DNA from 4 places in the Streptomyces sp. NPDC048254 genome. Region 1 is predicted to be linked to each of the others. Evidence: riboswitches for the same ligand, from Rfam matches in the RefSeq annotation. Region 1 holds a riboswitch; each other region holds the start of a gene.
The links. A riboswitch is a leader RNA that binds a small molecule or an ion and turns the genes downstream of it on or off. The one in region 1 is predicted to bind cyclic di-AMP.
Positions count from the first base shown of each region.

Region 2: linked by a shared signal. The riboswitch ahead of ACGFZQ_RS49065 (C40 family peptidase) and the one ahead of ACGFZQ_RS05565 (transglycosylase SLT domain-containing protein) in region 1 are both predicted to bind cyclic di-AMP.
Region 3: linked by a shared signal. The riboswitch ahead of ACGFZQ_RS27495 (transglycosylase family protein) and the one ahead of ACGFZQ_RS05565 (transglycosylase SLT domain-containing protein) in region 1 are both predicted to bind cyclic di-AMP.
Region 4: linked by a shared signal. The riboswitch ahead of ACGFZQ_RS11965 (peptidoglycan DD-metalloendopeptidase family protein) and the one ahead of ACGFZQ_RS05565 (transglycosylase SLT domain-containing protein) in region 1 are both predicted to bind cyclic di-AMP.

Region 1 is NZ_JBICZJ010000002.1:86,619-94,197, forward strand. It holds gene ACGFZQ_RS05550 (FAD-dependent oxidoreductase) at 1-317, shown strand, start outside; gene ACGFZQ_RS05555 (hypothetical protein) at 423-1,010, opposite strand; gene ACGFZQ_RS05560 (HAD family hydrolase) at 1,159-1,965, shown strand; gene ACGFZQ_RS05565 (transglycosylase SLT domain-containing protein) at 1,975-2,463, opposite strand; cyclic di-AMP (ydaO/yuaA leader) riboswitch at 2,469-2,665, opposite strand; gene ACGFZQ_RS05570 (CocE/NonD family hydrolase) at 3,337-3,648, opposite strand; gene ACGFZQ_RS05575 (polyprenyl synthetase family protein) at 4,235-5,242, shown strand; gene ACGFZQ_RS05580 (CHRD domain-containing protein) at 5,412-6,374, shown strand; gene ACGFZQ_RS05585 (outer membrane lipoprotein carrier protein LolA) at 6,635-7,579, shown strand, end outside.
Region 2 is NZ_JBICZJ010000032.1:30,373-37,951, forward strand. It holds gene ACGFZQ_RS49055 (ATP-dependent Clp protease proteolytic subunit) at 1-303, shown strand, start outside; gene ACGFZQ_RS49060 (hypothetical protein) at 311-619, shown strand; cyclic di-AMP (ydaO/yuaA leader) riboswitch at 951-1,164, shown strand; gene ACGFZQ_RS49065 (C40 family peptidase) at 1,168-1,641, shown strand; gene ACGFZQ_RS49070 (ATP-binding protein) at 1,675-2,133, opposite strand; gene ACGFZQ_RS49075 (helix-turn-helix domain-containing protein) at 2,346-3,206, shown strand; gene ACGFZQ_RS49080 (DUF397 domain-containing protein) at 3,216-3,443, shown strand; gene ACGFZQ_RS49085 (8-amino-7-oxononanoate synthase) at 3,503-4,630, opposite strand; gene ACGFZQ_RS49090 (hypothetical protein) at 5,482-6,291, shown strand; gene ACGFZQ_RS49095 (RidA family protein) at 6,413-6,922, opposite strand; gene ACGFZQ_RS49100 (phosphotriesterase) at 6,919-7,579, opposite strand, start outside.
Region 3 is NZ_JBICZJ010000010.1:147,241-154,819, forward strand. It holds gene ACGFZQ_RS27465 (tetratricopeptide repeat protein) at 24-1,562, shown strand; gene tnpA (IS200/IS605 family transposase) at 1,631-2,047, opposite strand; partial or broken gene ACGFZQ_RS27475 (helix-turn-helix domain-containing protein) at 2,075-2,371, shown strand; gene ACGFZQ_RS27480 (hypothetical protein) at 2,377-2,574, shown strand; gene ACGFZQ_RS27485 (cytochrome P450) at 2,571-3,881, shown strand; gene ACGFZQ_RS27490 (transglycosylase family protein) at 4,102-5,124, shown strand; cyclic di-AMP (ydaO/yuaA leader) riboswitch at 5,318-5,489, shown strand; gene ACGFZQ_RS27495 (transglycosylase family protein) at 5,493-6,176, shown strand; gene eno (phosphopyruvate hydratase) at 6,564-7,579, shown strand, end outside.
Region 4 is NZ_JBICZJ010000003.1:501,481-509,059, reverse strand. It holds gene ACGFZQ_RS11970 (SGNH/GDSL hydrolase family protein) at 1-782, opposite strand, end outside; gene ACGFZQ_RS11965 (peptidoglycan DD-metalloendopeptidase family protein) at 1,021-1,983, opposite strand; cyclic di-AMP (ydaO/yuaA leader) riboswitch at 1,988-2,148, opposite strand; gene ACGFZQ_RS11960 (alpha-galactosidase) at 2,456-4,552, opposite strand; gene ACGFZQ_RS11955 (tyrosine-protein phosphatase) at 4,726-5,523, shown strand; gene ACGFZQ_RS11950 (DUF6126 family protein) at 5,546-5,668, opposite strand; gene ACGFZQ_RS11945 (XRE family transcriptional regulator) at 5,665-6,288, opposite strand; gene ACGFZQ_RS11940 (aspartate aminotransferase family protein) at 6,410-7,579, opposite strand, start outside.

The DNA of each region.
Region 1 (7,579 bases):
CCGACGGCGCCCCCGTGCTCACCGTCCGCACCCACGACGGCCGTGCCGACCGGCTCACCGCCGACCACGTCGTCGCGGCCACCGGCTACCGCGTGGACACCGCGGCGATGGACTTCCTCGGCCCCGAGCTGCGCACCCGCGTCGCGGTCAGCCGCGGCGCCCCGAAACTCGGCGCCGGATACGTCTCCTCCGTGCCCGGCCTGTACTTCACCGGCCTGCCCGCGGCGGCGTCGTACGGACCGGTGATGCGGTTCGTGTGCGGTACGGAGTTCGCCTCGCCGCGTCTGGCCAAGCACCTGGCGGCCGCCCACGCCTGACACCCGCCCCGAGGCAAGCCACCCCCGCCCGGGGCCGGGCCGCCACCCGCCTCTGGCGCCGGGCCGCCATCCACCCCGGGGCCGGGCCGCCACCCGGCTCCGGGGCTACGTCTCCTCGGCCGCCCGCTGCCAGGCCAGGAACTCCTCGATCAGCTCGTGCGGGTTGGCCGCCTCCGTGGCCTCGACCTCCCAGCCTGGCCAGTACACGTCGAAGACCACCACCGGCAGCGGCCGCCCGAGTACCTTCTCGATGCGGCCCCCGGCATGCAGATCCTGAGCCAGCCGTATGCACGCGTCGGCGAAGTGCAGCCCCAACAGGTCATGCTTCGCGTCCAGTTCGGCGTCGCTGCCGTCCCCGTCGAACCAGAGTCCGAGCCGCCGGACCTCTTCGGCGTACAGTGCGCCGCCGACCGGGTCCTCGGGACAGTTGCCGAGCATCTCGAAGCCGTCGAGGAGCCAGCACGCGTAGTTCCAGCGCGCCTCGCGCGGGTCCGCCGGGTTCCGTTCGGCCTCGTACTGGCTCTCGGTGTTGTAGCCGATCGCCACGTACGGTCTGCGGTCGTCGTGCTCGACACGCCAGATGCGGAACGACAGCGCGTAGATCTCCGGCCGCAGCTCCCGCGGGAACCGCTCCAGCACCCTGGTCGCCGCCTCCAGCAGATGCGCCCGGAAGTCTTCCGGTCCGTCCGTCACCACGCCCGCCCCCGTCCGATCGGTGCGATCAACCCACCGCCAACGTAACGCGCCCCACTGACAACGCCCCATCACGGCGACGGCGGGCGCCACTTGAGGCCGAAACGCACAGTGAGTCTCAGGGGCGTGCTGTCCGTATTCTCTGATCATGGTCGCACCCACCCCGTACGCACTGATCGCCACCGACCTGGACGGCACGCTGCTGCGCGCCGACGACACCCTGTCGGAACGGTCGCTCGCCGCGCTCGCGCGGGCCGGCCGGGCCGGCGCCCGGCATCTCGTGGTGACCGGCCGCCCCGCGCCGAGAGTGCGCCCCCTCCTGGACGACCTCGGCTGCACGGGACTCGCGGTCTGCGGCCAGGGCGCGCAGGTGTACGACGCCGGCGCGGACCGATTGCTGTGGTCGGTCACCCTGGACCGGGAACTGGCGGAGACCGCCCTCGGCAAGATCGAGGCCGAGGTCGGGCAGGTGTATGCGGCGGTCGACCAGGACGGCGTCGACGGGCTCACGCTCATCGAGCCGGGCTATCTGATGCCCCACCCCACGCTTCCCGCGCTGCGGGTCGGCCGGCGCGACGACCTGTGGTGCGCGCCCATCAGCAAGGTGCTGCTGCGCCACCACACCCTGTCCGACGACGAACTGGCGGCGACCGCGCGCGCGGTGGTGGGATCGCTGGCGACGGTCACCATGTCGGGCCCGGGAACCGTCGAACTCCAGCCGTGCGGGGTGACCAAGGCGACCGGCCTGGCGCTGGCCGCCGACCATCTGGGACTGAGCCCCGAACAGGCCGTCGCCTTCGGGGACATGCCCAACGACATCCCCATGTTCGACTGGGCGTCCCACGGGGTGGCCATGGCCAACGCCCATCCCGAACTCAAGACGGTGGCCGACGAGATCACCTTGTCGAACGAGGACGACGGCATCGCCGTCGTCCTCGAGAGACTCTTCGGCTGACGGCGCCGGTCAGTACGCGCCGTGCACGTTGTCCATCGAGCCGTACCGCGCGGCGGCGTAGTTGCAGGCGGCGGTGATGTTCGCGACCGGGTCGTAGATGTCGAACGACGTCCCGTCCACGTGGTAGGTCTTGAACGTCGGGTCGATCACCTGGAGCAGGCCCTTGGACGGGATGCCGGCGGCCGCGTTGGAGTCCCAGAGGTTGATGGCCTGCGGGTTGCCGGAGGACTCACGCATCACGTTGCGGTAGATGCCGTTGTAGCTGCCCGGGATGTGCTTCTCGGCCATGATCGCGAGCGACTCGCGGATCCAGCCGTCGAGGTTGTTCGGGTACCCGGCGAGCGTCGTCGAGGCCGTCGAGGTGGTGGAGGTGGCGGCGGAAGCGGCCGTCGCCCCGATGAGCGGGAGGGCGAGAACGGCGGCGCCGGTGCCGGCGATGGCGAGCGTGCGGATGATGCGGTTACGGCGGGGACAGCGGTGCTGAGCGGCAGCAGACATGGCGTGGTTCCTCTCCGTCGCCTGCGAGGTGAGCTGTCGGGTTCGGGCCCGGGGAGTGCCCGGCCGCGCCCGCCCTGAGGCGAGGCGACTTAACCCCTAGCCGTTCCGGTACGACGTCCGTCGGTGACGTCGGTCGCCCGGTCCGGCGACTTACCTGGTTTCCCCGCTCCTGCCGTGCGAATGGACTCGTCGATGGGTCACGACGGGCGGCGGCAGGATTCGGCGTCCGCCCGGCGAGCGGGAACGTATGCGAGAGCACATGTCCGGAACAAGTACCTGATTCACACAACACACCGATTGACCTTGATCTGAGTAGTATGGGGCACTTGATCCTTTGCGGCTGCCAAGCCCCAACTCGCCCACAGGGAAAGGAAAGAAAGGGTCGCCTTACCGTCCCTATGGCACTCCGGGCCACGTGACCCACTTCACGAAACGGCAATTGCGGCGAATCGGACAAGAGGGATTTACGAAATCCGTCTTTCCGGGCATCGGTGGAAAAGCGTCTAGCTGCCATTCGCGTGGATTGCCTTGATTGGGATGGGGGGAGTGACCCACGCCACAGGCAATTCACGAGATTGTCCGAATTGCCTCATTCGGTGGAATTCCGGCTCGGTCGGGGGCGAGTCGGTGGGATCCGATCGGGTGTGGGTCGGCAGCGGATTCTGTGCATCCGCTTCATCCGGTTGGGCGCCTCTCCGGTGTGCCCTCGTGAACTCCGCACGGTCCGGCTACGCGCGCGTGCCGCTGATCGTGCGCGGTGAGGAAGTGGAGGCCCGGCGGCTTCGTTCGCTCGGGAGCCTCGAAGGCCATCGGGCGGCCGAAGGCCCAGGAGTGCGCCAGGAGTTCACACGTGACGGGCGTACGTGATTCCGGTCACGTCGGCGGAGGGGGCGGCGGGCTCACCGACCCGGCGGCGGGCAAGGTGGCCGTCCACGCGTGCGTGTCCACCGTGAGGGCGGAACCTCCGCCGTACCGCGCGTCGTTGTCATGGTGGCCGTCCGTGGAGCGGGCCACGGCGACCGCCTTGAGCGGCTCGGGCGCGAGGGCCGCCGTCCGGAGGAAGATGCAGCCGTCCCAGGAGACGCCGGCCCTGCCGGCGCTCGCGTTGCACCGGGGCCGCACTGTCGGCCGCTCGACGGTCGCGGGCCCGCCCCGCCCGTCGCCCGAGACGTGCCCGTGACGCATGGGGCCGCGAGTCGGGGAGGTGGGCGCGAGCTGCGTGCATGGGCGGTCTCGTCCGCCGGTGGACACCACGCGCGCGTGCGCGTGAAGGCGACGTTCGGAAGACGAAGGGCGTGCGGAGGTCCTCATGCGTGATCTCGTAGGGGATGAGGATGGAGATGGGGATGGCGGTATGGGCACGGATCGGCGCGATGTGCCCCCGTCGGCTTTGGCGGGCGGCGAAGGGGGTACCTCCGGGCAGGTGATGTCGGGCGGAGAGGGTGTGACCGTCCATGGCCGGTGGCCTGTCGGACGGTCCGGCGTCCGATTGGGTGACGGCGCTGGTCCGGGACGCGGTTCACGCCTCGGTCGGGGACACGGCTTACACCCCGGTTCGCGACAACTGTCGGTACTTCCTGTTAAGTCATTGGATGTCAGATCGTATCGGCTGATCAAAAACATACCGGTCGTGATCCGATAGCGCCCGGGGTGTAACGGTGGGCGCCCTCGGTGATCGAAACCTGACCGGATACGCTGACTTGAGTGATGGCAGCGACCTATCGACAAACCGTGTAATCGCCAGTGGACACCAGCAGACAGGAGACCCCTCGTGACCGTCGGGCCGTTCGGGCTGAGCGTGCGGGACCAGGCTCTGGAAGCCGATGTCCAGGCCGGATTGACGGCTGTCGAAGAGGGCTTGCTCGAAGCCACCAAAAGTGAGGTCCCGTTCATCACGGAAGCCGCGCAGCACCTCGTGCGGGCCGGCGGGAAGCGGTTCCGGCCGCTGCTGGTGATGCTGGCCGCGCAGTTCGGTGACCCGTACGCGCCGGGCGTCGTGCCGTCGGCCGTGGTCGTCGAGCTGACCCACCTCGCCACGCTGTACCACGACGACGTCATGGACGAGGCGGCCGTGCGGCGCGGGGTCGACAGCGCCAACACCCGCTGGGGCAACTCGGTCGCCGTCCTCACCGGTGACTTCCTCTTCGCCCGCGCCTCGCAGATCCTCGCCGATCTCGGGCCCGAGGCGGTGCGGGTCCAGGCCCTCGCGTTCGAACGGTTGGTGACGGGCCAGATCCTGGAGACGGCGGGGCCGTCGGACGGGCGTGACCCGGTCGACCACTACCTCGACGTGCTCGGCGGCAAGACCGGCTCGCTGGTGGCGGTCTCCTGCCGCTTCGGCGCGATGATGTCAGGCGCCGACGAGACGGTCGTGGACGTCCTCACCCAGTACGGCGAACGCCTCGGTGTCGCCTTCCAGCTCGCCGACGACGTCCTGGACATCGCCTCCGACTCCCACGAGTCCGGCAAGACCCCGGGGACCGACCTCCGCGAGGGCATCCCCACGCTTCCGGTGCTACGGCTGCGGGAGCGGGCGGCGCGGCTGGGGCTGGCCGAGGACGTCGCACTGTGCGAGCTGCTGGACTCCGACCTCACGGATGACGCGCGGCACGCGGAGGCCCTGACGGCCCTGCGGGCGCATCCGGCGCTGGAGCAGGCGCGCCGGGACACCGTCCGGTACGCGGAGGAGGCTCGGGCCGCACTGGCCCCGCTGACCGAATGCGACGCGAAGGTGACGCTCCTGGAGCTGTGCGACGCGGTGGTGCACCGGGCGGGATAGTCCCCTGCCCGTTCTGCCGACTCGGTTTCCCGAGGGATCGAGCCCAAGAAGGACTCCTTGTGGCGCACGTCACATGGCTGGACTGAGTCCAATCTAGGATCCGTTCCGTACTCCTCCCCAGAAGCTGACGCAGGGGGCGTCGGCTGACACAGGGGGAGAAAACGGAATCATGGTCATCAATGCAACGCGCCGCAAGAGCCTCGTCGCCGCAGCCGTCACCGTGACCGCTCTCGGCGGTGCCGCCGTCCCGGCATCCGCCGTCACCAGCCACAGCTCGGCCCGGCTCGGCTCCATCAGTCACAACTCCACCGGCTCCGCCCGCTCCGTCGTCCTCGTCGCCAGTCTGCGCGGCGCCAGCGAGGTGCCCGTCGCCGGTGGGCCCGCCGTCGGGGACAAGGACGGCGTGGCGCTGGAGTTCATCCAGGTCAAGGGGGACAAGGTGACCGTCGCCGTGACCTGGCGCGGCACCGGCAGGCCGACCGACCTGCACATCCACCAGGGCGCCAAGGGCACCAACGGCGGGGTGAAGATCGGCTTCGGGAAGCTGCTGAAGAAGGCCAAGGGCCACAGTGTCACCGGCAGCGTCAAGGTCACCGACAAGGCCCTGCTCAAACAGCTCACCACCGACCCCGGCGCCTTCTACGCCAACCTGCACACCGCCGAGTTCCCGGGCGGGGCGGTCCGCGGCCAGCTGCACGCCGTCACCACCGTCACCGACCTCAGGGGCGGCGGCCTCCAGGCCTCCGTCATCACCGGCAAGCAGATCTACGAGTGCAAGGCGGCCGACGGCGGCGGCTACGCCTTCGCCCAGCGTGACGTCAGCGCCAAGCTCGGCGCCGGCATCCGGCACTCCTTCGTCGCACCCGGCTCCGGCACCCCGCAGTGGGTCGCCCCCGACGGCAGCGCGGTCACCGGAACCGTCCTGACCAAGACGCCGAACGGCGACGGCAACATCCCCGAGCTGGACCTCAGGACCACCCGGTCGGGCAAGAAGCACGGCCTGCTCGCCCACACCGGCGAGATCCTGCGCCTGAACACCGTCGGCGGCGTCGCCCCGGCCGGCTCCTGCACCCCGGGCGTCGTCGTCGGCGTCCCCTACCGGGCCGACTACGTGTTCGTGCGGCAACACTGAGTGAACAGGCCACGTGACAGCAAGTGACAGGAGGCGCCTTCGCCGCACGACCCCTACGGGTCGGGGGAGGTGCCTCCACCCTTGTGTCATACCGCAGGCGTACGCGGAGTTGGCTCCCGGGTCTGACGCTTCAGACGCCCCGATTTGGTGAGATGGAAACCACGGAAATCACCACCGCTCACCGATTCGGGTGAGAATGGCGGCTCAGGGTGGGAACACGTGCGAGCACAGCCGCCGCCGACGACGGAGGTAAGGCACACATGGCACCGTACGAAACCGAGGACAGCACGGGGGCCGCGCAGGCCGACGACGAGCTGCGCGCCGAGCGGCGGCGCAAGGCCGCGCGATACGTCGTCCCGGTCGCGGTCATGGGGGTGGCCGCGGCCACGATCGGGCTGGTTCCGGCGCTCGCCGACTCCGGCGACCCCAACCTGCCGAAGATCACCGCTCAGGAACTCATCAACAAGATCGCCAAGTCGGACGTGCAGCAGCTGTCCGGCACGGTGAAGATCAGCACCGACCTCGGCCTGCCCGACCTCGGCGGTCTGGAGAGCGGCCTGATGTCCGGCGCGGCCCAGGGCGGCGACGGCTCGTCCGCCGACCCGTCGACCAAGCTCACCGAGCTGGCCTCCGGCACGCACACGCTGCGCGTGGCCGCCGACGGCCCCGAGAAGCAGAAGGTGTCGCTGCTGGAGAGCGGCGCCGAGTACAGCCTCATCCACAACGGCAAGGACGTGTGGGGCTACGACAGCAAGTCCAACGAGGTCTACCACTCCACCGCCGCCGACTCCGGCAAGGCCGAGCAGCACGAAGCCCCGGCCACGCCCAAGGACTTCGCCGACGAGGTCCTCAAGTCGGTCGACGACACCACGTCGGTGAAGGTCGACGGCACCGCCCAGGTGGCCGGCCGCGACGCCTACCGGCTCGTCATCAAGCCCAAGCAGTCCGGTACGACGGTCGGCGCGATCAGCATCGCGGTGGACGCCAAGACCGGTACCCCGCTGAAGTTCACGCTCACCCCGTCGAGCGGCGGCGCGGCCGTGATCGACGCCGGCTACACCCAGGTCAGCTTCGCCAAGCCGGCCGCCTCGACCTTCGACTTCACCCCGCCCAAGGGCGCCAAGGTCACCGAGGGCGACAGCCTCGACAAGGTGAACCGGGCCGACAAGGGCGACAAGATCACGAAGTCGCCCGGCAAGGACACT
Region 2 (7,579 bases), on a different contig from region 1:
GCGGGCACGCCGGGCAAGCGGTCCGTGCTGCCGGGTGCGCGCATCGTGCTCCAGCAGCCGTCGCTGCCGCAGCCGGTACAGGGCCAGCCGAGTGATCTGGCCATCCAGGCGGCGGAGTTGGACCGGATCCGCGCACTGCTCGAGGAGCTGCTCGTCCGGCACACCGGGCGGACACCGGCCCAGGTCAACCAGGACCTGGAGCGGGATCTGATGCTGGACGCGCCGGCGGCACTGGCGTACGGCCTGGTGGACCGGATCGTACCCAGCCGCAGGACCTCGCTCGGCCTGCCGGACGCGGGGTGAGCGGCCGATGCTGCCACCGGAGCTGCCTCCGCTGCCCGCGCTGACCCGCGCCGAGGGCGAGTTGATCGACCGTTATCTGGACGTGGTCGACCTGCTGGGCCGTATCAACCCGGCGCAGAACGAGGACACCTATCGTGGACTGCGCGCCGCGCAGGCGCTGGTGCGCGCCGCGTCCGAGCTGCGTGACGCACTCGCCCTGATGCATCGACGGGGCGAGACGGAGCTTCACGGGGACACGCTGGCACGGGCGTTGCGGGTGCTCGACGGTGAGCGCCGGACCGCGCGCGTCGCACTCCCGCCCGACTGCGTACGGTGACGCCCGGCGAAGTCCGCAGCGACGCGTCCACCGGTCGGCCGGGCCGGAGTTGAAACGACCCAAAGGAGTTACCGCCGTTCGGCGGAGGATGGCGTGGTTTTACCTGACCGCCGGGGCCGCTCAAGGTGCGTGCTCAAAGCTACCCGCGGAGGGCTTCGGCGCAGGTCCGGGGCTACGTCGGGCAGTTGACGACTAATCGAACACAGCGCTGTCCACCCGAACGGGTGGGTGGTGAGTAACCCCACAAATCTCCGGTTCCGTTGGGATTTTCGGACAGGCGTGAGTGAAGATCCCTGTCTGACGACAAGCCCCCGCCACAACGGCGAGGCGATCCGGGCGGACGCCGAGTCCTGCCGCCGCACGGATGCCCGGTCGACGGAAGTGGATCGGCAGGAGTGGAGGACCCAAGCACGACGGGTCGCCGGCACGGTCGCACCATGACCGGGCCGCGCAGCCCTTGGGGTGAAGCCGTGACAACGCGGCCGGGCAACTTCGCCAGCCCGAATCCGACAGGTCATCCTTCACAGGCGGCTGACGAAGGGTTGCGCATGACTGCGCTCAATCGTGTCCCGTCGCTGATGGCGCGGGCCGGCACGGCCTCGGCGCTCACCATCGCCGCCGTGGGCGGCTCCATCGTGATCCCGGGTGTCGCCTCCGACGCCTCGGCCGCCACGATGGGGACGAAAGCACTCCAGGTCGCGGCCTCGAAGAAGGGCTCGCCCTACAGGTGGGGTGCCACCGGGCCGAACCGGTTCGACTGCTCCGGGCTCACGCTGTACTCGTTCAAGAAGGCGGGCAAGAAGCTCCCGCGTACGGCGGCCCAGCAGTACAACAAGACCCGTCACATCTCGGCCGGCAACCGCAAGGCCGGGGACCTGGTCTTCTTCCACTCGGGTTCCAGCGTGTACCACGTCGGCATCTACGCCGGGAAGGGAAAGATCTGGCACGCCCCGAAGACCGGGGACGTGGTGAAGCTCCAGAAGATCTGGACGCGGAGCGTCTGGTACGGCCGGGTCAGCTGACCCACCCAGCGGCCGGCCGGCGGGAACTCGGGGCTACGGTTCCTGCTGGCCGGCGGCGGTGACCGTGCCGGCCGGGACTGCCCAGGGCAGTTGGATGAAGACGGTCTTGCCGCCCTCCCGGGTGGGGCGCACCCGGAGCTTGCCGCCGCACTCCGCGGTGAGCCAGCGGATGATGACCATGCCGCGCCCGTTGTCCTGCTGGACCGCGGCCGGGAGTCTCTTGGGGAAGCGCGGATGGCTGTCCGTGACGCCGATGCGCAGCTGTTCGTCACGGTCGAGGACGAGTCCCACCGTGAAGGTGGGTGACTGCCCGAAGGTGTGCTGCACCGCGTTGGTGGCGAGTTCGGAGACGATGAGGCGGATGGTGTCCGCGGTCTCCGTCTCCGGTGGCAGCCCCCATTCCGCGAGGATGCCCAGCACATAGGAGCGGGCCGCGGAGACCGAGGCGGGATCGCTCGGCAGAGTGATGGATGCTTCCAGGTGGTCTGCCATGGCGACGTCGTCCCTTTCCCACGGGACCGGAGCCCGACACGGTGCGGATGGTTCGAGTACGGTCCCGGACTGGTGCTTCTTCGTCAGACTGCCATTACCAGGGCGGTCAGGGGAGCGATCCACCAAGATATGCATATATCTGTCGCTCGATGCGGTGAACTCTGCGACCTCAGAGCGTATTTGGGCGGCCCGGAAGGAGTAAGGAGTAGCCCATGCAGAACGGTCCCGCGGTACGCCGCCGGAAACTGGGCGCCGAACTGCGCACACTGCGCACCGGCGCCGGCCTCACGAGCGGTGAGGCCGCCCGTCTGGTGGGCTGGCATCAGTCGAAAGTGAGCCGGATCGAGACCGGTGCCAGCGGTGTGAAACCGGCCGATGTGCGGTTACTCCTCGACGCCTACGGCGTGATCGAGGGGCAACTGCGCGAGTTGCTGCTGGTGTTGGCGGGGTCGGAGGACACCGCCGGGCGGCACCACTGGTGGCACGCCTATCGTGGGGTACTGCCGCCCACCTACCGGGATTTCATCAGTCTGGAGTCGCAGGCCAGCGCGATGCGCACGCTGGAGACCTCGGTCGTACCGGGGCTGCTGCAGACCCCCGAGTACGCGCGTGCCGTGACCCGGGCGGCCGTCGACGGGCTCGACGAGGAGGCCCTGGACGCCCTCGTGAAAGTGCGTCTGGCCAGGCAGGACGTCCTGCGCAACCATCCGCCGCTGGAGCTCAGCGCGGTGCTTGACGAGGCGGTGCTGCGCCGGGAGGTCGGCGGCCCCGGCGTGATGGCCCGACAGCTGGAGCGGCTGGTGGAGGCGGCCCGGCTGCCCCAGGTACGGCTCCAGGTGCTGCCGTTCTCGGCCGGGGCCCATATCGGCATCACCGGGCCTTTCGTAATCTTCTTATTTCCGAGCACTTCTGATCTGGATGTGGTTGTTCTCGACCAGTTGACGAGTAGCCTCTACCTCGAACGGAAAGAAGACCTCCAGGCCTACGCGGAGGCCTTCAACGCCCTTCAGGTCCACGCCCTTTCGCCCGAGGACTCGTTGGATTACATCGCCGGGATAGGTGACGGCGCGTAAGGAGGCACCATGACTGCACTGCCTCGGAACGTACCTTCAAGTGCTGATCTGCACGGACTGCGGTGGCTGCGCAGCAGCTACAGCACCGGAGCGAACAACTGCGTGGAGACGGCACGGCCGCGCTCCGGTCGGCTGACCGGACTGCTCGCCGTGCGCGACTCCAAGGATCCGGCCGGACCCGCGCTGCTCTTCTCCCCCGAGAGCTGGGTGGGTTTCGTGTCGGCGCTCACCGGCTGATCAGCCCGTAACCGACTCCGTATCCGCATTCGGTCAGGACCCGGCCGTGTCACGCCGACTCATGGTCGTGTCTCACCGATCACCTGTACAGCGCGTTCGATCTCGGCCCCGGAGAGGTCCGCCCGGGCGGTCAGCCTGAGCCGTGAGATGCCGTCCGGCACGGACGGCGGACGGAAACAGCCCACGGCCAGGCCTGCCGTACGGCAGTCGGCCGCCCAGCGCACGGCCCCCTCCGGGGACGGGGCCCGCACGGAGACCACCGCGGCGTCCGGACGCACCGCTTCCAGACCCGCGGCGGTCAGCCGTGCGTGCAGCTCCGCGGCCACCTCACGGGCCCGCACCGCACGTTCGGGCTCACGGCGCAGCAGCCGTAGCGCCGCCAGGGCCGCGCCCGCCGCGGCGGGGGCCAGGCCGGTGTCGAAGATGAAGGTCCGGGCCGCGTTCACCAGATGGTCGATCACCCGGGCCGGGCCGAGCACGGCCCCGCCCTGGCTGCCCAGCGACTTGGACAGGGTCGCCGTGACCACCACGTCCTCGGCGCCGGACAGCCCGGCCGCCTGCGGCGCGCCCCGCCCGCCGTCCCCGAGGACCCCGAGCCCGTGGGCGTCGTCCACGAGCAGCCCGGCGCCGCGCTCCCGGCAGGCCGCGGCCAGGGCGGCCAGCGGTGCCGCGTCGCCGTCCACCGAGAACACCGTGTCGGAGACGAGGACCGCGGGTCCCTCATGGGTGCCGAGCGCCTTGCGCACGGCGTCCGGGTCGGCGTGTCCGACGACCTGGGTGGCGCCCCGGGCCAGCCGGCAGCCGTCGATCAGGGAGGCGTGGTTGAGGGCGTCGGAGACGATCAGGGAGCCGTGCGGGCCGAGGGTGGTGACGGCGGCGAGGTTGGCGGCGTAGCCGGAGGAGAAGACCAGGGCCGCCTCGAACCCGCAGAATTCGGCCAGCTCGCGCTCCAGCTCGGTGTGGAGTTCGGTGGTGCCGGTGACCAGCCGGGAGCCGGTGGAGCCGCCGCCCCAGGTCCGGGCCGCCCCGGCCGCGCCCTCGGCGACCTCCGGGTGGTGGGCGAGGCCCAGATAGTCGTTGCTCGCCAGATCCAGCAGCGGCGAGTCGGCGGGACGGGGGCGCAGGGTCCGTACCAGTCCGGCGCGGCGGCGCAGTTCCGCCTGTTCGTCGATCCAGCCGAACGCCATGGCTCCTCCGGAGAATTTGTAGGCAGTGGACAGACCCTAGCGGGACCACCAGCCACCCACTGTGTGGCAATACCCACACCCAGAATTATCAGGCACAGGATCAACACAGGTCAGGGGCTGTATCACACCCTAGACTGAAGATCGTTTCTCACGGTCACCGTTGCCGCCCCGACAGCCGCACACCGCGTAGGACTGACAGGCCTGGCAGGCCGGGCTCGCAAGGCGGCAGCCGGTGCCGGGCAGGCACCGCGCTCAACCCACTGCGGCTGCGAACCGACGCCCCAGACTGTAGGTGCACAGCGCACGGATGCCGATGCCCTGACCACAGGGCGCTTCGGTCCCCCGGGAGCCGGACGACGGGCCGTCGCCGTCGGAGCCCCCGGAGCTGCCTCACTCCCCCGCCGGCCGATCCCGTCGGAATGTACGCCGCGAACTGCCCCGCCCAGTGACACCGTGGTCCAGCGTCAAGGCCGTCGTCGTCGAGGATGTACGCCTTGGCGAGGAGATCACTGAAGGCGTCGGCGGCGCGAGGGCCCCGCCCCGTCATCCATGAACACGTGCAGCGTCAACCTCATGTATTCAGCTATGAAAGTGATCTGACGTCCCGACAGGAGAAGGGTGCCTCCCACCTGCGATGATCTGACTGCTGAGATCAAGAACGTCGCGGAGAAGAGCCACCCAACAGGTGCAGGTTACCGAATGGGATCACCGGCTTGCCGTGCGGGCCGACGGCAAGAACCTGATCGGCCACGCGGGCGTGGTGCTGCTGCGGAAGGTCGCCGGCCGCACCGGCTTGGCCGCCGCGCTGAGTGCGGCGTTGCCGAAGGGCGCCGGGCCGGCGGGACCGGGGCATGGCGCTGGTCCAGCTGGCCTGTGCGATCGTGCGCGGCGCGACGAACGTCCTTCAGGCCGAGCAACTCCAGTACCACTGGCGTGCGGTGTTCGAGCGGCCGGTTTCGGACAGCACCCTGCGCCGCGCCCTGGCCGCGATCGACACCCCGGTCGCAGCCAGGGTGGAACGCGCCCGTGCCGCGATACGCCGCGTGGTGTGGACGCTGCTCGCCCTGCGGCCCGGCGGTTTCCCCTGGATCCGGGTGTGCGGCCGGGAGCTGACCGGCTGGTACGTCCTGGACCTGGATGCGGCCATCGTGACCTGCACCAGCCGCAAGGAAGGCGCGGCGGGCACCTTCAAGGGCAGCTTCGGTCACATGCCGCTGGGGGCGGGGGTGGCCAACACCCGTGAGTGCGTCGCCATGCTGCTGCGGCCCGGCAACGCGCCACCGAACGATGTCGACGACCACAAGAACGTCCTGGCCTCGGCGTTTCGGCAGCTCCCGCTGCCGCTGTGGTCGAAACTGCTGGTGCGGATCGACGGCGCGGCCTTCAGCCACGAGGTCCTGGACCATCTCCAGAGTCTGACCACCAGCCGGCGACGGGTGCGCTGGGTGACCGGCTGGGCCAGCAACGCCACGGACGAGCAGGCCATCGCGCACATCGTGCCCACCGCCATACCCAGCATCGAAGGTCCCCACCTGCTGAGGCGTCTCGGCGCAGCGCCGAGCGGTGGCCCCGACCGGCGTGTCGCCCCAGCCGGCCGCGGCAAGCAGGTCGTACCAGCCGGGACCGGCGCCGTAGGGCAGATGGCGGCGCTGAGCGCGTAGGCCAGGGCCAGACGCGGGAGCAGGGCGTGCACCTCGTCGGCGAGCCCGGCCGGGAGGCTCTCCCGGGGCTGAGAGTGCGCAGCACCGGGATCCAGGTGCGCCGTGAGCCTCCCCAGGAGGATCAATCCGTGTCGTCGGTCTCTGCTGTGAGCCACAGCTCGAAACAGTTCCGACGGGCCAGTTGCATCACTCCGATCGTGGCGCGGCCTGCCACGCCTGCGCGGGGACCGAAGACCTCGATGAGGAGGTCGGTGGCGCCGGAGGCGACCTGGTGGACGTCCTCGAAGTCGGCGGTGCACACGACGAAGCAGAGGGCACGGACCATGGAGGTGACCCTGTCGAGGGAGCCCAGGGCGAGCCGGATGCCTCCCAGAGCGTTGATCGCGGCGGCACGGGCGGCCTCCCGGCCCTGGCTGAGCGTGAGGTCGTCGCCCAGCCGGCCGGGGTGGAGGATGGTGCCGGTCCGGTCTTCCGGGGTGTACCCGCTGAGGAAGAGCAGGCGGCCGCTGCGGTGGAAGGCCTTGACGGTGCCGTAGCGGCCCCCGTACGGGGGATCACGGAAGTCGGGAATCTCCAGGCCGAGACGGGCGGCGCGGATCTCGGCGCTCTCGAGGTTCTCACCGGCGTTCACGGGCGGTCCAGCAGGCGTCGTGGAGTGGTGACGAGGATGCGGTGGACGGCCTCGGAACCGACCTGGCGTTCCAGAGCGGGTGCGATACGGCGGAAGAGGTGCTCGTAGCCGAAGCCTCCGTTGTGCAGGAGGTGGGACTGTGTCCACACGTCGCAGCCGATCACGAGCTGGTCGGTGTGTCCTTCCGACAGCAGCCATTCGGCCATGTCGAGGCGTTCGTGGTCGGCGGGCGAGCGTAGGTCGGGGCTGCCGTAGAAGAAGTCGGTACCGAAGGTGTCGTACTCCAGGACGGCTCCGGTCTGGGCGGCGTCTCGGTGGTAGGAGCGGTCGAGGACCTCGTCCATGTGGCTGAGCACGACGCGATCGGCCGGCATGCCCTGCCTCAGCAGCAGTTCGACCAGGAGCAGGGCGTCCTGGCCGCGGAAGGAGACGTGCACGTTGACGGTGCACCCGCTGATGGCGGCCGCCTGTCCCGCGGCCGCCACCACGCGCAGTTCCGCCTCGGTGGGCGGGTGGCTGGTGCCCAGTTCGCCGATCAGGGCCGGGCTGATGCCGGTGTCGTCGATGCCGTCGCTCAGATCGGCGAGCAGCCGTTCGGTGAGGGTGTCGACGGAGGCGGTCCGGATTTCCCGCGGGTGGGTGGCCTCGACGTACCAG
Region 3 (7,579 bases), on a different contig from region 1:
GCTCGGGCTCAAAGGGGGACGCGGTGGATACCGGGGTCGACGAACTGGCGAGGGTGGGCGCGCGGACGGTCGTCCAGGGCCTGACGGCTCTCAAGGAGGGCCCGCGGCCCCCGGCGATGGCGGACTTCCCTTTTCTGCTCTGCCTTCTCGACGCTCCGGGCGGCAGCAGGATCGAGGGACGTCTCGTCGTGGACTGGCACCGGCTCAGAAACCGCGGCAGCGCGGCGACGCGCGAGATCGAGACCAACTGGTTCCACCGCTTGCGGAACCGGCTGGAGACGGACCCGCCGCGGGCCGCCCGACTGCGAGCCGCGCTGGAGGAGGACCGCCGGCGGCCGGACCCGGACCCGGACGTGCCCGAGGGAACGGGGGCGGCCGACACCGAGGGGCCGACGGATCCGGCGGCTTCACCCGCCCCCGACCTCCCGCAGAGCGCGGGTGACCACGTCGACTTCCGCAGCGCCACCTTCCAGGACCAGGTAGTGGGCGTACAGCACCACCACTACGGGAGCATGCCCGCGCCGATCGCCTGGCGTCCCGCGGACGAGGTCGCACCGCTGGAGTTCGGGGTCCGTCCGACGCGACGCGTGCCGGGGCTGCCGGAGGTGCCGCCGTACATCCCGCGCGACTGCGACAAGCGGCTGCGCGCCGAACTGGGTCATCCCGGGCTCGTACTGATCCTGGGCGAACCGTACGTCGGCAAGTCGTACTCGGCATGGCACGGCGTCCAGTCCTTACCGGACCCCGTGCTCTACCTCCCGGAGCCCGGCGAGGACCTGCGCGCACTCCTCACCGAGCCGGAAGGCGGCCACGGCCGGTCCGTCGTCTGGCTCGACGACCTCACCGACCACCTCGGCGACGGGCGGCTCGGCCCACGGCTGCTGGGCCGGCTCACGACGCTCGGCGTGGTCGTCATCGGGACGATGCCGGCCGACGAGTACTACCGGCGCCGCGCCGGGACCGAACCCGGCGACCGGGTCGTGGCCATGGCGCGCACCGTCGAGGTGCCACGGGAGTGGAGCGAGGGAGAGCTGCAGCGGCTGGCGGGGCACCGGCGTGATCCCCGCGCCTACCCGGCGTTCCTGTGGAGCGGCCGCGAGGGCGCCGCCTCGTACTTCGCGATCGGGCATCTGCTCTTCGACAAGGCGCTTCGATACCTGGAGGCGGCGGCGGAGGGCGGCAGCGTCTCGGCGGCCCGGGAGGCGGGGCGGCTGCACCGGGACCGCGCGGAGAGGTGGCTGCGGCGGGCGGCGGAGGCGGGGGACGGGGCGGCGGCACACGAGTTGGGGGACGTGTTGGTGGGGCCGGGGCGCATCCGTGAGGCCCATTTCTGGTACCAGCAGGCGTACGACACCGGCTTCGACCAGGCCGCCGCCAGCCTCGGAGGCCTGTTCCTCAACTGGGGTGACCCCAAAACCGCCGAATACTGGTTCCGCCTCGGTGTTGATCACGGAGACGCCCGTGTCATGAACGGTCTGGCGATCATGCTGGGCCGCACCGACGGGAACGAACCGGAGCGGGAGGAACTCCTTCGCCGAGCTGCCGCGAGCGGTTACCGGTGATCTTGTGTGAAAGCCCCGGCGTTCACGCCGGGGATGAAACGCATCTCAAGACTGCTCTGACCCGCAGGCTAGAGCGGACGTTTTTGCTGCTCGATGTACTGGCGGACGATTGCCAACGGTGCTCCGCCGCATGAGGCCGAGAAGTACGAGGGCGACCACAGATGCCCGTGCATGATGGCGCGGTTGACGCGGCCGGTGAATTCCTGGCGTATCCGGCGGGCGGAGACGCCCTTGAGGCTGTTGACCAGCTTCGAGATGGCGACCTTGGGCGGGTAGTGCACCAACAGGTGAACGTGATCGCGTTCGCCGTTGAACTCCTTCAGCTCCGCCTCGAAGTCCTCGCACACCTTGCGCATGATCTCTTCGCAGCGTGTCAGCATCTCGTCATTGAAGACTCCGCGTCGGTACTTCGTCACGAAGACCAAGTGCACATGCATCTCCGAAACAACATGCCTGCCTCGCCTGTAGTCGTTCTGCATACCCATGAGACCAATCGTAGTAGGATCTTGGTTGTGCAGCTCCGCTACAACTACCGGGCCTACCCGGACGCCCCGCAGCGCCGCGCGCTGGCCCAGGCGTTCGGGTGCGCCCGCGTGGTGTGGAACGACTGCCTGCGCGACCGCAAGGAAGCACACGCGGCCGGGCTGCCCTATGTGAAGTCGGCCGATCTGTCCCGGCTTCGCATCACCCAGGCCAAGCGCATCGAGGAACGCGCTTGGCTCGCCGAAGTGTCCGCCGTTGTCCTGCAGCAGTCCCTCCGGGACCTGGACACCGCCTACAAGAACTTTGAAGCCATCTCCGGAAGAAGGGGCGTGTGGAGGAGGCCGAGGAACTCTTCCGGGAGGCGGCCACCCTGGGAAGCGGAGACGCCGCGTTTCGGCTGGCCGACCTGCTGAAGGAGCGGGGGGACGAGAGCCAGGCCATGTGGTGGTACCGGAAGGCCGCTGAGCGGGGCGACTGCTTTGCCCAGAAGCTCCTGACCGAGCACGCACCCGATACCGTCAAGGAGTGACCCACCAGCCCGCCCCCGACGGCACCACCCACCCCGACGGCGCCCCCGCCCCCGACCTCTTCACCTGGGAGTTCGCCGCCGACCCCTATCCCGCCTACGCCTGGCTCCGGGAGCACGCACCCGTGCGTCGCACCCGGCTTCCCAGCGGGGTCGAGGCCTGGCTGGTCACCCGCTACGCCGACGCCCGGCAGGCGCTCGCCGACCCCCGGCTGTCCAAGAACCCGGCGCATCACGACGAGCCCGCGCACGCCAAGGGGAAGACCGGGATCCCCGGGGAGCGCGGGGCCGAGCTGATGACGCATCTGCTGAACATCGATCCGCCGGACCACACCCGGCTGCGGCGGCTGGTCAGCAAGGCGTTCACGCCGCGCCGGGTGGCCGAGTTCGCGCCCCGGGTGCAGGAGCTGACCGACCGGCTCATCGACGGGTTCGCGGACCGGGGCGAGGCCGACCTCATCCACGAGTTCGCCTTCCCGCTGCCCATCTACGCCATCTGCGACCTGCTGGGCGTCCCGCGCGAGGACCAGGACGACTTCCGGGACTGGGCCGGCATGATGCTGCGACACACAAAAGCAGCGCACGGCGGAGGGCCGCGGGGCGGGGTCGCGCGGTCCGTGAAGAAGATGCGCGGATATCTGGCCGAGCTGATCCACCGGAAGCGGGAGGCGCTGTCCGCCGAGCCGGCCCCCGGCGAGGACCTCATCTCCGGGCTCATCCGTGCCTCCGACCACGGCGAGCACCTCACCGAGAACGAGGCCGCCGCCATGGCCTTCATCCTGCTGTTCGCCGGCTTCGAGACGACCGTCAACCTCATCGGGAACGGGACGTACGCCCTGCTCACCCACCCGGAACAGCGCCGCCGCCTCCAGGACTCCCTGGCCGCGGGCGAGCACGGGCTGCTGGAGACCGGGGTGGAGGAACTCCTGCGCTACGACGGGCCGGTGGAGCTCGCCACCTGGCGGTTCGCCACCGAGCCGCTCGGTATCGGCGGGCAGCGCATCGCGGTCGGCGACCCGGTCCTCGTCGTACTCGCCGCCGCGGACCGGGACCCGGAGCGGTTCGCCGAGCCGGACACGCTCGACCTGGCACGGCGGGACAACCAGCACCTGGGCTACGGCCACGGCATCCACTACTGCCTCGGCGCCCCGCTCGCCCGCCTGGAGGGGCAGACCGCGCTCGCCACCCTCCTCACCCGCCTCCCGGACCTGCGACTCGCGGTGCCGGAGAGCGAGTTGCGCTGGCGCGGCGGCCTCATCATGCGCGGACTGCGCACGCTCCCCGTGCAGTTCACCCCCGCCGGCCGATGAGCAACACCGACACCCGCCTGGCCCCCCACCGACACCCGCCCGGCGCCCCGCACGGCCCTTCACCGGCAAAGATGACCAGCGTTCAAGTCTGTGATCTTCACGTGATCTGCGCGGCATTAACTTGTGACAAGTGATCGTCTGCCTATACGTTCACCCATCAGTGCGGCGCCCCAGCGGGACCCGTCGCGCCGGTCACCGCTGTCGCTCGAAAGGTTTCCGCATGCTCTCCGGGAACGGTCGTCACCGTCGCCCCCGTCAGGCTCCGGCTCTCCTCGTCGCGGCCGGCGTGACCGGCTCGGCCATCGCCATCCCGCTCCTCGGCGCGGCGAGCGCCAACGCGGCCGACGGCAACACCTGGGACAGGGTGGCCGAGTGTGAGAGCGGCGGCTCCTGGAGCATGGACACCGGCACCGGCTACTACGGCGGCCTGCAGATGTCCCAGGACGACTGGGACGAGTACGGCGGCCAGCAGTACGCCGGCACGCCGGACCAGGCGAGCCGTTCGCAGCAGATCGCGGTCGCCGAGAAGATCCTCGCCGACCAGGGCACCAAGCCCTGGCGGACCTGTGCGCTGATCGCCGGGCTCTCCTCGGACGACGCCTCGGTGAACGTCGACCCGGGCCTCGGCGGATCGGACGACGCGTCCGGCTCCTCCGACTCGTCCTCCGGGCTGTCGGATTCGTCCTCTTCATCTGGTTCATCGGATTCATCTGGTTCATCGGATTCGGGCTCGTCCGACTCCTCGTCGGATGCCTCGGGCGCCACGGACTCCGACTCCGCCACTCCGTCCCCGGGTGCGAGCGACGGCTCCGGCAAGGGCACCCCTGCCGACTCCACGAAGGCGGACAAGTCGGGATCCAAGGGCTCCGATGCCTCGAAGGTGAACGAGAACCCTGTCGTGCCCGAAGCCGACGACTCGGACAATTCCTGGCAGACGGGCAGTTCTTGGGATCTGGTCGACACGGGGGCCGTCGGCAGTGGCGGCAAGCACCGTGGCGGCTCGGCGGACGAAAGTGTGACAAACGGTCAGAGTGTGACTTCTTCCGGCCGTCATGCCTCCCGGGACGCCGGCACCTACACCGTCCGGGACGGTGACACTCTCGCCTCCATCGCCGACTCCCTTGGCCTCGACGGCGGATGGCGTGCGCTCTATGCCGCCAACAAGGCGGACATCGGTGCCGACCCGAATGACATCGCCCCCGGTCAGACCCTGAAACTCAGCAGCGAAACGGACGAAAAGTAGCGGGAGTTGACATCTCAGGTCGCCCTACTTGGCAGTTAAATGTCCGTTTTGGTGAAAGTGTGGGATGAGTCTCAGAAGCCCTGATCATCTTTGAAATTCACCTGATCGCCTGTTTACGGTCAAGGCCGCTCGTCACCACGAGCCCCGGCCGTCGCAACGCCGAGTCCTGCCAGCGACTCCCCGGGAACAGTCGTCGCGTCAAGCGCCGTAGGCAGGAGCGGGGGACCCAAGGTAAGTGCCGGGACCGGTAGTTGAGGCTGCCGTGTCCGGCTCGGGGTGAAGCCGCGCACCGTGAGGTGTGCGGCCGGGCAACTCAACCGGCCCGAACCCGACAGCTCACCTCGCAGGCGTCGGTGAGGGGATCCGTCATGCTGTTTTCCGGCAAGGGCAAGCACCGTCGTCCGTCCAAGGCCACCCGCGCCGCCGCACTCGCCGGTGTCACCGGTGTCGCCATCGCCGCACCGCTGATGGCCTCCGGCACCGCCTCCGCCGCCACCGCCTCCGAGTGGGACGCCGTCGCCCAGTGCGAGTCCGGCGGCAACTGGGCCATCAACACCGGCAACGGCTACTACGGCGGTCTGCAGTTCTCCGCCTCCACCTGGGCCGCGTACGGCGGCACCCAGTACGCCGCGCAGGCCAACCAGGCCGGCAAGGCGCAGCAGATCGCGGTCGCCGAGAAGGTCCTCGCCGCGCAGGGCAAGGGCGCCTGGCCGGTCTGCGGCACGGGCCTGTCCAGCGCCGCCTACACCGGCAGCAGCGCCGGCTCCTCCAGCTCCTCGTCGAGCGGCGGCACCAGCAGCCGTACGACCGACACGCAGGCCGCCTCCCGCTCCGCCGAGCGTCCGGCCGCCAAGAAGACCGTCACCACCCCGACCGGCAAGAAGGTCAAGAAGGGCGACGGCGAGTACAAGGTCGTCAAGGGCGACACGCTCAGCTCGATCGCCGAGAAGCACAAGGTCAAGGGCGGCTGGCAGGCGCTGTTCAAGCTGAACAAGGACATCGTCGACGACGCCGACTTCATCTACCCGGGCCAGCAGCTGCACCTGAAGTAGGTCTCAGGAGAGGCGCCGCGAGTACTACGCGGCGCCCAGCTGAACCACAGCGTCCACACAGCCGTGGTCCCCATAGTGAGGACCACGTGAGGGCCGCCCCCGTCCCCCACGGGCCCCCGCTCCGGTGCGTTCTCCCCCCGTACGCACCGGGGCGGGGTTTCTCTTTGCGGCCTCTCGCGGTCTTCTTCTTGACCCGCTCTTCTTCCGTTCTTCATCGGGACCCCCTTTGTTCCGCGCGTGAACAATGAGTACCGTCTGTGTGTCCACGGGTCGGTCGGTCGTGACGGCCGACGGCCCTGGGACGGTTAGGCTCTAGTCGCAAGGCTGAGCAAGGGCCGACAAGGTCCGCGTGCGCCCGCACAACCAGCGTCACATCCCAAGAAGGAGATGCTCGTGCCGTCCATCGACGTCGTCGTAGCCCGGGAAATCCTGGACTCCCGAGGCAACCCCACGGTCGAGGTCGAGGTCGGCCTCGACGACGGCAGCACGGGTCGTGCCGCCGTCCCGTCCGGCGCCTCCACCGGTGCCTTCGAGGCCATCGAGCTCCGTGACGGCGACCCCAACCGCTACCTCGGCAAGGGCGTCGAGAAGGCCGTCCTCGCCGTGATCGAGCAGATCGGCCCGGAGCTGGTCGGCTACGACGCCACCGAGCAGCGCCTGATCGACCAGGCGATGTTCGACCTGGACGCCACCGACAACAAGGGCTCGCTCGGCGCCAACGCCATCCTCGGCGTCTCCCTCGCCGTCGCGCACGCCGCCTCCGAGGCCAGCGACCTCCCCCTCTTCCGCTACCTGGGCGGCCCCAACGCGCACCTGCTGCCGGTGCCGATGATGAACATCCTCAACGGCGGCTCGCACGCGGACTCCAACGTGGACATCCAGGAGTTCATGATCGCCCCGATCGGCGCGGAGTCCTTCTCCGAGGCGCTGCGCTGGGGCGCCGAGGTCTACCACACCCTCAAGAAGGTCCTGAAGTCGAAGGGCCTGTCCACCGGCCTCGGCGACGAGGGCGGCTTCGCCCCGAACCTGGAGTCCAACCGCGCCGCGCTCGACCTCATCCTGGAGGCGATCAAGCAGGCCGGTTACGTCCCCGGTGAGCAGATCGCCCTTGCGCTCGACGTCGCCGCGTCCGAGTTCTACAAGGACGGCAAGTACGAGTTCGAGGGCAAGTCCCGCTCGGCCGCCGAGATGACCGAGTACTACGAGGAGCTCGTCTCCGCGTACCCGCTGGTCTCCATCGAGGACCCGCTGTTCGAGGACGACTGGGCCGGCTGGAAGGTCCTCACCGACAAGCTGGGCGACAAGGTCCAGATCGTCGGCGACGACCTCTTCGTCACCAACCCGGAGCGCCTGGCCCGCGGCATCGAGGACGGCGCCGCCAACGCCCTGCTCGTCAAGGTGAA
Region 4 (7,579 bases), on a different contig from region 1:
GCCACGGAAGCGATCCGCATCTTGATGTCGTCCGGGGAGAGCGCTCCCTTGGCCGTCACGTGGTCGCCCGACGACTCGCCGCGCAGCCGTCGTCCGATCCACGGCACCAGGTACTCACGGGCCCAGTGCACGTCGTCGCGGCGAACCTCCAGAGTGCCGCGGGGCGGCAGCGGCGGCCACGGCTGGTCCGGGTCGGCCGGCACCTCGACGCCGAGCGCCTGGCCGGCCCGCAGCGCCACGCGGGTGTGCCCCTCGGGAGACAGGTGCAGCCGGTCGCCGTCCCAGGCCCGCCGGTCCTGCACGGTCTTCAGGGACCACAGGTCGAGGACCGGGCAGCCGTACCGGTCGGCGACGGCCCGGACATGGCCGTTGTAGGTGGCGATCTTGCCGCGCAGATGCTTGAGGACGGGCACGCCCCGGGTGTCGAACCCGGTGGTCACCAGAACCGTGCCGACGGCCTCGGTCAGTTGGGCCACGGCCCGCTCGAACCGCTCGGCCACCTCGTCGGGATCGGTGCCGGGGCGGATGATGTCGTTGCCGCCCGCGGAGAAGGAGACCAGGTCCGGGGCGAGTTCCAGGGCCTGCGGCACCTGGTCCGCCACGATCTGGTCGAGCAGTTTCCCGCGCACCGCGAGGTTGGTGTACTCGAAGTCGCCCTCGGGCTGCCGGTCCGACAGCAGAACCGCGAACCGGTCCGCCCAGCCGACGAACGCCCCGTCGGGGCCAGGGTCGCCCACGCCCTCGGTGAAGCTGTCCCCCACCGCCACGTACGACCCGATCACTGATGCATTGTCACTCTTCGAATCGTCTGCCACGTCGGACCATGATTCACCTTCGACTGTGACCTACGCGACCGTAATAAGGGCTTGACGAACGGTGAGATAAGACACGCCTAAATACTCGACCAAGCCAGGAATAAGCCTCCGAACAGTGGTGTTGAAGCGTCGATCGCCCGAAGGCCGGACCCGGGGATCGGGGGTCCGGCCTTCGGAGTGCGTGTCAGATCAGCGGGGTTCAGGGTCAGCCGACGGCGAGGCCCTTGGAGCGGAGGTAGCCGACCGGGTCGATGTCGGAGCCGTAGTCGGGGGTGGTCCGGATCTCGAAGTGGAGGTGCGGGCCGGTGACGTTGCCGGTGGCACCGGAGAGGCCGACCTGCTGGCCCGCGGTCACGGTCTGGCCGACCGAGACGGAGAGCGCGGAGAGGTGGCCGTACTGCGCGTAGTAGCCGTCGGCGAGCCTGATGACGACCTGGTTGCCGTAGGCACCGCCCCAGCCCGCCGTGACGACCGTGCCCGCGCCGACGGCCTTGACCGGGGTGCCGGTCGGGACGACGAAGTCGACGCCGGTGTGGTAGCCGCTGGACCACATGCCGCCGGCCACGTGGTAGCCGGTGCCGACGGTGCCCCCGGCGACCGGGAGGGTGAATCCGGAGGCGGTCGTCGTCGACGCGCCCGAGGAGAAGGCCGTGTTCGAGGACGACGACGAGGAGGGGGCGGAGGACTGCGAGTCGGGCCGCGGCTGGGACCGCGTATCGGACCAGGAGTCCGAGGTCGGGGTCTCCGTGGTCGCGGCGTGGCGGCCGCCGAGCGTGAGCTTGAGACCGGGGTGGATCAGCGAGGGGTTGTCGCCGACCGCCTGCCGGTTGTCGGCGTAGAGCCGGTGCCAGCCGCCGTTGACGTTGTGCTCGCGGGCGATCTTCGAGAGATAGTCGCCGGGCACCACCGTGTAGACGCGGTGCGCGGAATCGCCGGTGCCGGAATCCTGAACGGCGGACTTCTGGGCGGCGGCCTTTCGCGCAGCCGTCTTCTCGACGGTCGGCAGCGACTGCGTGGCCTTTTCGGAAACGGACTGCGAGGTGAGCGCGTGGGCGCCGGTGGCCCCCATGAGCGGCAGAGCCAGCGCGGCGCCACCGGTTCCGGCGACGGCCATCGAGCGGGTGAAACGCTGGGTCTTGGGGCGGCGGTGCTTACCCTTCGCGGGCATGACGCATTCCTCTCCGGCGCCTGCGGGGTGAGCTGTCGGGTTCGGGCTGGAGCTGCCCGGCCACGCGGGAAGACGTGGCTGCACCCCTAGCCGTCCCGGGAACCGGAACAGGCGGTCATACCTGGTGGGTCCCCCGCTCCTGCCGGGCACGGGTGAGTGTGTGTGGGGACTCCGGACGGCGGCAGGATTCGGCGTTCCGTCCGGATGCGTGGCGAACGTAAGCGAGTAGGACGTACGTAAACAAGCGGTCGGTTCCGTCTGTCCGAGTTTCGCTTGATCCGTTACGGGAATCCCGGTCACCCTCCGTGAATTCCCGTCTTACGCATTTCTCCAATCCCCTTGAAAAGCACCGGAATTACGTGAACATGACGCGCGACGGACGGTCACGAATATGACGCTCCTCACGCACGTCACGCCACGTCCCCTTATTCCGCACGGAGTTGCAATTAAGGCGCTATATCGGACAGAAGGCTCAGATGCGACGCAGCCGGAGAACCGTCGCATCCAGGTCGCCGCGCAGCTCGGTGCGCAGCCCGTGGTGCAACAGAACGGCACCTCGATGCACTTCACCCGTTTCACGGCATTCGTACGACGCCGTCGGGTCGAGGCCCCGCAGGCGCAGCGCCGGCATCGGCTCGCCGTAGCTCTGCGCCTGGAGCCAGGCGAGGACCACGGTCTCGTCGCCGAGCGTGTACTGCACCGCGCTGAGCCCGCCGGCCGGCGGCCGCAGCCGGAACTGGTCGCCGCGCTGCACCAGGGGCCTGATGTCCTTGTAGAGCTCCACCCAGCGGCCGGCCTCGGCGAGCTCCTCCTCGGTCCACTGCGAGAGGTCGCCGCCAACGCCGAGCGCCCCGGCCATGGAGCTGACGAAGCGGAAACGCAAGCTGCTGACCCGGCCGTTGAGCTGGTGGTTCGGGCTGTCGGTGACCCAGGCGGACATCACCCGGGCCGGGTGGATCTGACTGAAGCCGTGCTGGATGGCGAGCCGGTCCAGCGGGTCGGTGTTGTCGGAGGTCCACACCTCGTCGGTACGGCTCATGATGCCGAGGTCGATCCGGCCGCCACCGCCGGAGCAGGACTCGATGGCGACGTTCGGGTGGGCCGCCCGGATCCGGTCGAGCAGGGCGTACAGCCCGCGGACGTGGTCGACCCACAGCCGCTGCGGGTACGGCTCGCCGGGCCAGCCCGCGTCGGTGAAGCAGCGGTTGAAGTCCCACTTGACGTAGTCGATCGGGGCACTGGACAGCAGGGTGTCGAGCTGCTCCCAGAGGTACTCCTGGACGTCCTCGCGGGCGAGGTTGAGGACGAGCTGATTGCGCAGTTCCGTCCGCTTTCGTCCCTGCTGGTACTGCACCCAGTCGGGGTGCGCGCGGTACAGGTCGCTGTCCGCGTTGACCATCTCGGGCTCGACCCAGATGCCGAACTGCATGCCGAGGGCGTGTACGTAGTCGGCGAGGGGCTTGAGGCCCTTGGGGAAGCGGTCCGGGTTGGGCGTCCAGTCGCCGAGGCCCGCGCGGTCGCTGGTGCGGGCACCGAACCAGCCGTCGTCGACCACGAACAGCTCGACGCCGATCGCGGCGGCCCGCCGGGCGAGGGTGGCCTGCTGCTCCTCGGAGATGTCGAAGGTGGTGGCCTCCCAGGAGTTGAACAGCACCGGCCGGTCCCGGTCGGCGTCCGGGATGACGTACGCCCGTTGGTAGGCGTGCCAGGCGCGGCTCGCCCCGCCGAAGCCGCCGTCGGTCCACAGGCCCGCGAAGACCGGGCTGGTGTAGGACTCGCCCTCGGCCAGCATCAGCAGGCCCGAGTCGTCGTAGCCGGCGCCGCCGGTGATCTGCACGCGCGCGTCCGGGAGTTGGGCGACCGCGATCCGCCAGGAGCCGGACCAGCCGAGGGCACAGCCCCAGACCTCGCCGCGCTCCTCGGTGGCGTCGGTGTCGAGGGCGACCCAGGGCAGGTGCTGGTGGCTGGTGTGGCCGCGGCGGCTGCCGATCACCTTCTCGCCGTAGGTGAGCGGGGCGCTGGTGAGGCGGGACTCGGCGGCCCAGCGGCCGTGCAGCTGGGAGAGCCGCCAGCCCTCGCGGTCCGGGAGCGTCCAGGCGGCGGGGTCGGCACGCAGCAGCTCCAGGCGCGCGTCCCCCTGGTTGTCGACGGTCACCCAGCGCTCGACGACGTCGCCGCGCATCCGGTAGTGCAGGGTGATGAGGATCCCGTCGTCCCGGAAGCGAAGGCGGAGCCCGTCACCGTCCGCGGCCTCCCCGCCGTCGCCGTCCGTCTCGTACGACTCGAAGGTCCACTCGGTGCCGCGGCGCTCCTCGGTACGCACGGACAGCGCGGGGCGGACGAAACGGGGACCGCCCTCGACGGGGTACTCCTCACGGCCGTCCAGCGGGGACTCGAACGCCCAGTAGCCGGGCAGCGCCCGGGTGCTGAGCTCCTCGGCGTCGGCGAGCCCGATTTTCGCGCCCCAGTGCAGGTGGAGCAGTTCGTCGTCCTCCGTGAGGTGCAGCGCGTAGCTGCTGCCCGGGCCCGACAGGAGCCAGGTACGACCGTTTTCGGCGATGTCCACCACGAGAAACCTCACACAGGTGCCAACAGATCCGCTCAAGCACCAACATCATCAAGGGCACGGGCCCCGGAGGCAACGCCTGTGGACAACTCATTGCCCGCGGAAACCGATGTCGTATCGTCGACCCAGTGCCCGTCGACGAGCAGCGCCGACGGGGCCGGCCGGGAGGAGCCCCCGTGACGCAGCAGGTCCCGTCCACCGAGCCCGAGCTGGCCGGTGTGCGCAACTTCCGTGACGTGGGCGGCCTGCCGACCGTGGACGGGCGGCGGGTCCGGCACGGCGTGCTCTTCCGCAGCGGGCACCTGGCGCACGCCACGGAGCAGGACGCGGAGTTCCTCGCCTCCCTCGGCCTGCACACGATCTTCGACTTCCGCAACGCGGCCGACCAGAAGCTGGAGGGCCCGGACGTCGAGCTGCCCGGCGTGCGGAACCTGAACCTGCCGCTGACCGACCCGGCGCACGGCGCCGAGTTCTGGACGATGGTCCGCGAGGGCGACATCGAGCAGCTGCGCGGCCTGCTGGGCGACGGCAAGGCCGCCAACCGGATGGTCAGCTCGTACCGCACGATCGTCAGGGACCGCACCGACGAGCACTCGCGTGTGCTGCACGGCCTCGCCGAGGACAGCGTCCCGGCGCTGATGCACTGCGCGGCCGGCAAGGACCGGGCGGGCGTCTCGATAGCCGTGACGCTCCTCGCGGTGGGCGTGGAGCGGGACGCGATCCTCGCCGACTACCTGGAGTCCAACGCCAAGCACCGCCGCTACAAGGTGCGGCGCAGCGGCGGCGGGGACAGCGCGTACAGCCCCGAGGTGATGGAGCTGCTGGGCCCGCTCTTCGAGGCCCGTGCGGAGTATCTGACGGCGGCCTTCGAGAGCATCGAGGAGACGTGGGGTGACGTCGACACGTACCTGGAGCAGGGCCTGAAGCTCGCCCCGGAGACCCGCGAGCGGCTGCGCGGGCGCCTCCTCGACTGAGGCCGGGCGCGGACCGGAGCGCTCAGCCCTTGCCGCCGACGGCGAACAGCAGGTAGAGGAACGCGGCGAAGACGTGCCCGACGGCGATGTAGATGATCAGCCGGACCCACAGGGCCCGGGGGAACTTCTCCTCGATGTTGCTCACGGCAGCTCTCCAGTGATCGGCCCCAGGCACAGCGCGGCCAGGGGACTCTGCAGCAGGGTGTGGACGAACAGCAGCTCGACCCCGTCGTGGTCCTCGGCGGCGAGCCGGTGCGGGGTGAGCGAGTCGAAGTGGGCGCTGTCGCCGGGCGCCAGCACGTGGGTGGTGTCACCGAGGCGCAGCCGGAGCCGCCCGTGCAGGACGTACAGCCACTCCTCGCCGGGATGCACCCGCACGATGTCGCCCTGGGTGCCGTACGGCACCCGGACGCGCAGCGCCTGCATACCGCGGCCGGACGCCCCGGCCTGCCAGTACGTCCAGCCGCCCGCCCTGGTCGGATCCATGTCCGCGGTCCGCACGATCGCGTCCTTGTCGGCGACCGTCTCGCCGAGCAACTCGGAAACCGTCGTACCGTAGACACGGGCGAGCGAGAGCAGCATCGGCAACGAGGGCTGGCGCTGCCCGGTCTCCAGCCGGGAGAGGTGGGCCGGTGACAGTCCGGCGTCCCGGGCCGCGGCCTCCAGGGTGAGGCCGGCGCGGCGGCGCAGAGAGCGCAGCTGCGGGGCGACGGCGGGCAGGTCGTCGCCGGGACCGGCGGGAGGCGCCGGGTCTGAGGCGTTCATGCCTCCATTGAGCCGGACCGTTGCCTCAGCGGCAAATTTCTTGCCTCAGAGACAAAATCCGAAGACAGGAAGCGAAGACCAAGAAGCGGGGGCCGCCCGCAGGAGGCCCCCGCTTTCGGCGTCAGCGGTTGGCCACCGCCTGCTTGATGAGGGTCTTGCTGAAGTCCCACATCAGGCCGCCGCCGCTGTGGGCGTCGTCCATCACGTCCGTGAAGGCCGCCACGAAGCGGTCCACGTCCGACTCGTCGACGATCAGCGGCGGGATGAGCTTGATGACCTCCAGGTGATCGCCGGAGACCTGGGTGAGGATCCGGTGGCGTTGCAGCAGCGGTACGACGACCATCTGCGCGAACAGGCCCTTGCGGGCGGCCTGGAGCATGGTCCAGCGGCTGCGGAGCTTCAGCGAGCTGGGCCGGCCGAACTCGATGCCGATCATCAGGCCCCGGCCGCGTACGTCGGCGAGCAGCTCGTACTTGTCGACCAGCGCGGTGAGCCGGGACTTGAGCTGTTCCCCCACGGCCCGGGCGCCCGCGACGACCTGGTCGTTCTCCATGACGGAGAGCACGGCGAGTCCGGCCGCCATCGCCTGGGCGTTGGCTCCGAAGCTCGCCGAGTGGACCAGGACGCGGTCCATGGACGAGTAGACCTTCTTGAAGATCCAGTCCTTGCCGAGGGTCGCGCCCACGGGGACATAGCCGCCGGACAACGCCTTGGCCACGCACACCAGGTCCGGTTCGACACCGTCCTCGTGCTGGTAAGCATAGAAGTCGCCGGTGCGGCCGAGGCCGGTCTGCACCTCGTCGGCGATCAGCAGCGCCTTGTGCTTGCGCAGCAGTTCCTGGGCGGCGCGCAGATAGCCGGGCGGCGCCTCGTGCACGCCCTTGCCCTGGATCGGCTCGACGATCAGGGCGGCGACATCGCCCTTCCTCAGCTCCCGGGCGAGCGCGTCCAGGTCGCCGAGGGGGACGGCCGTGTCGGGCAGCAGCGGGGCGAACCCGTCCCGGAAGCCGTCCTCGCCGTTGACCGACAGCGAGCCGGTGGTCAGGCCGTGGAAGGCGTGGTCACAGTAGAGGACGCGGGGCCTGCCGGTGGCGAAGCGGGCGAACTTCAGCGCGGTCTCGACCGCCTCGGTGCCGCTGTTGCCGAAGAACACCCGGTCCAGGTGCGGGCTGTGGGCGAGGAGCCGCTCGGCGAGCAGTCCGGGCAGCGGCTGGCAGTCGAAGCGGGTGAGGTCGGCCAGCTGCGCGTCCAGGACGTCGTGCAGGGCCTTGCGGACGACGGGGTGGTGGCG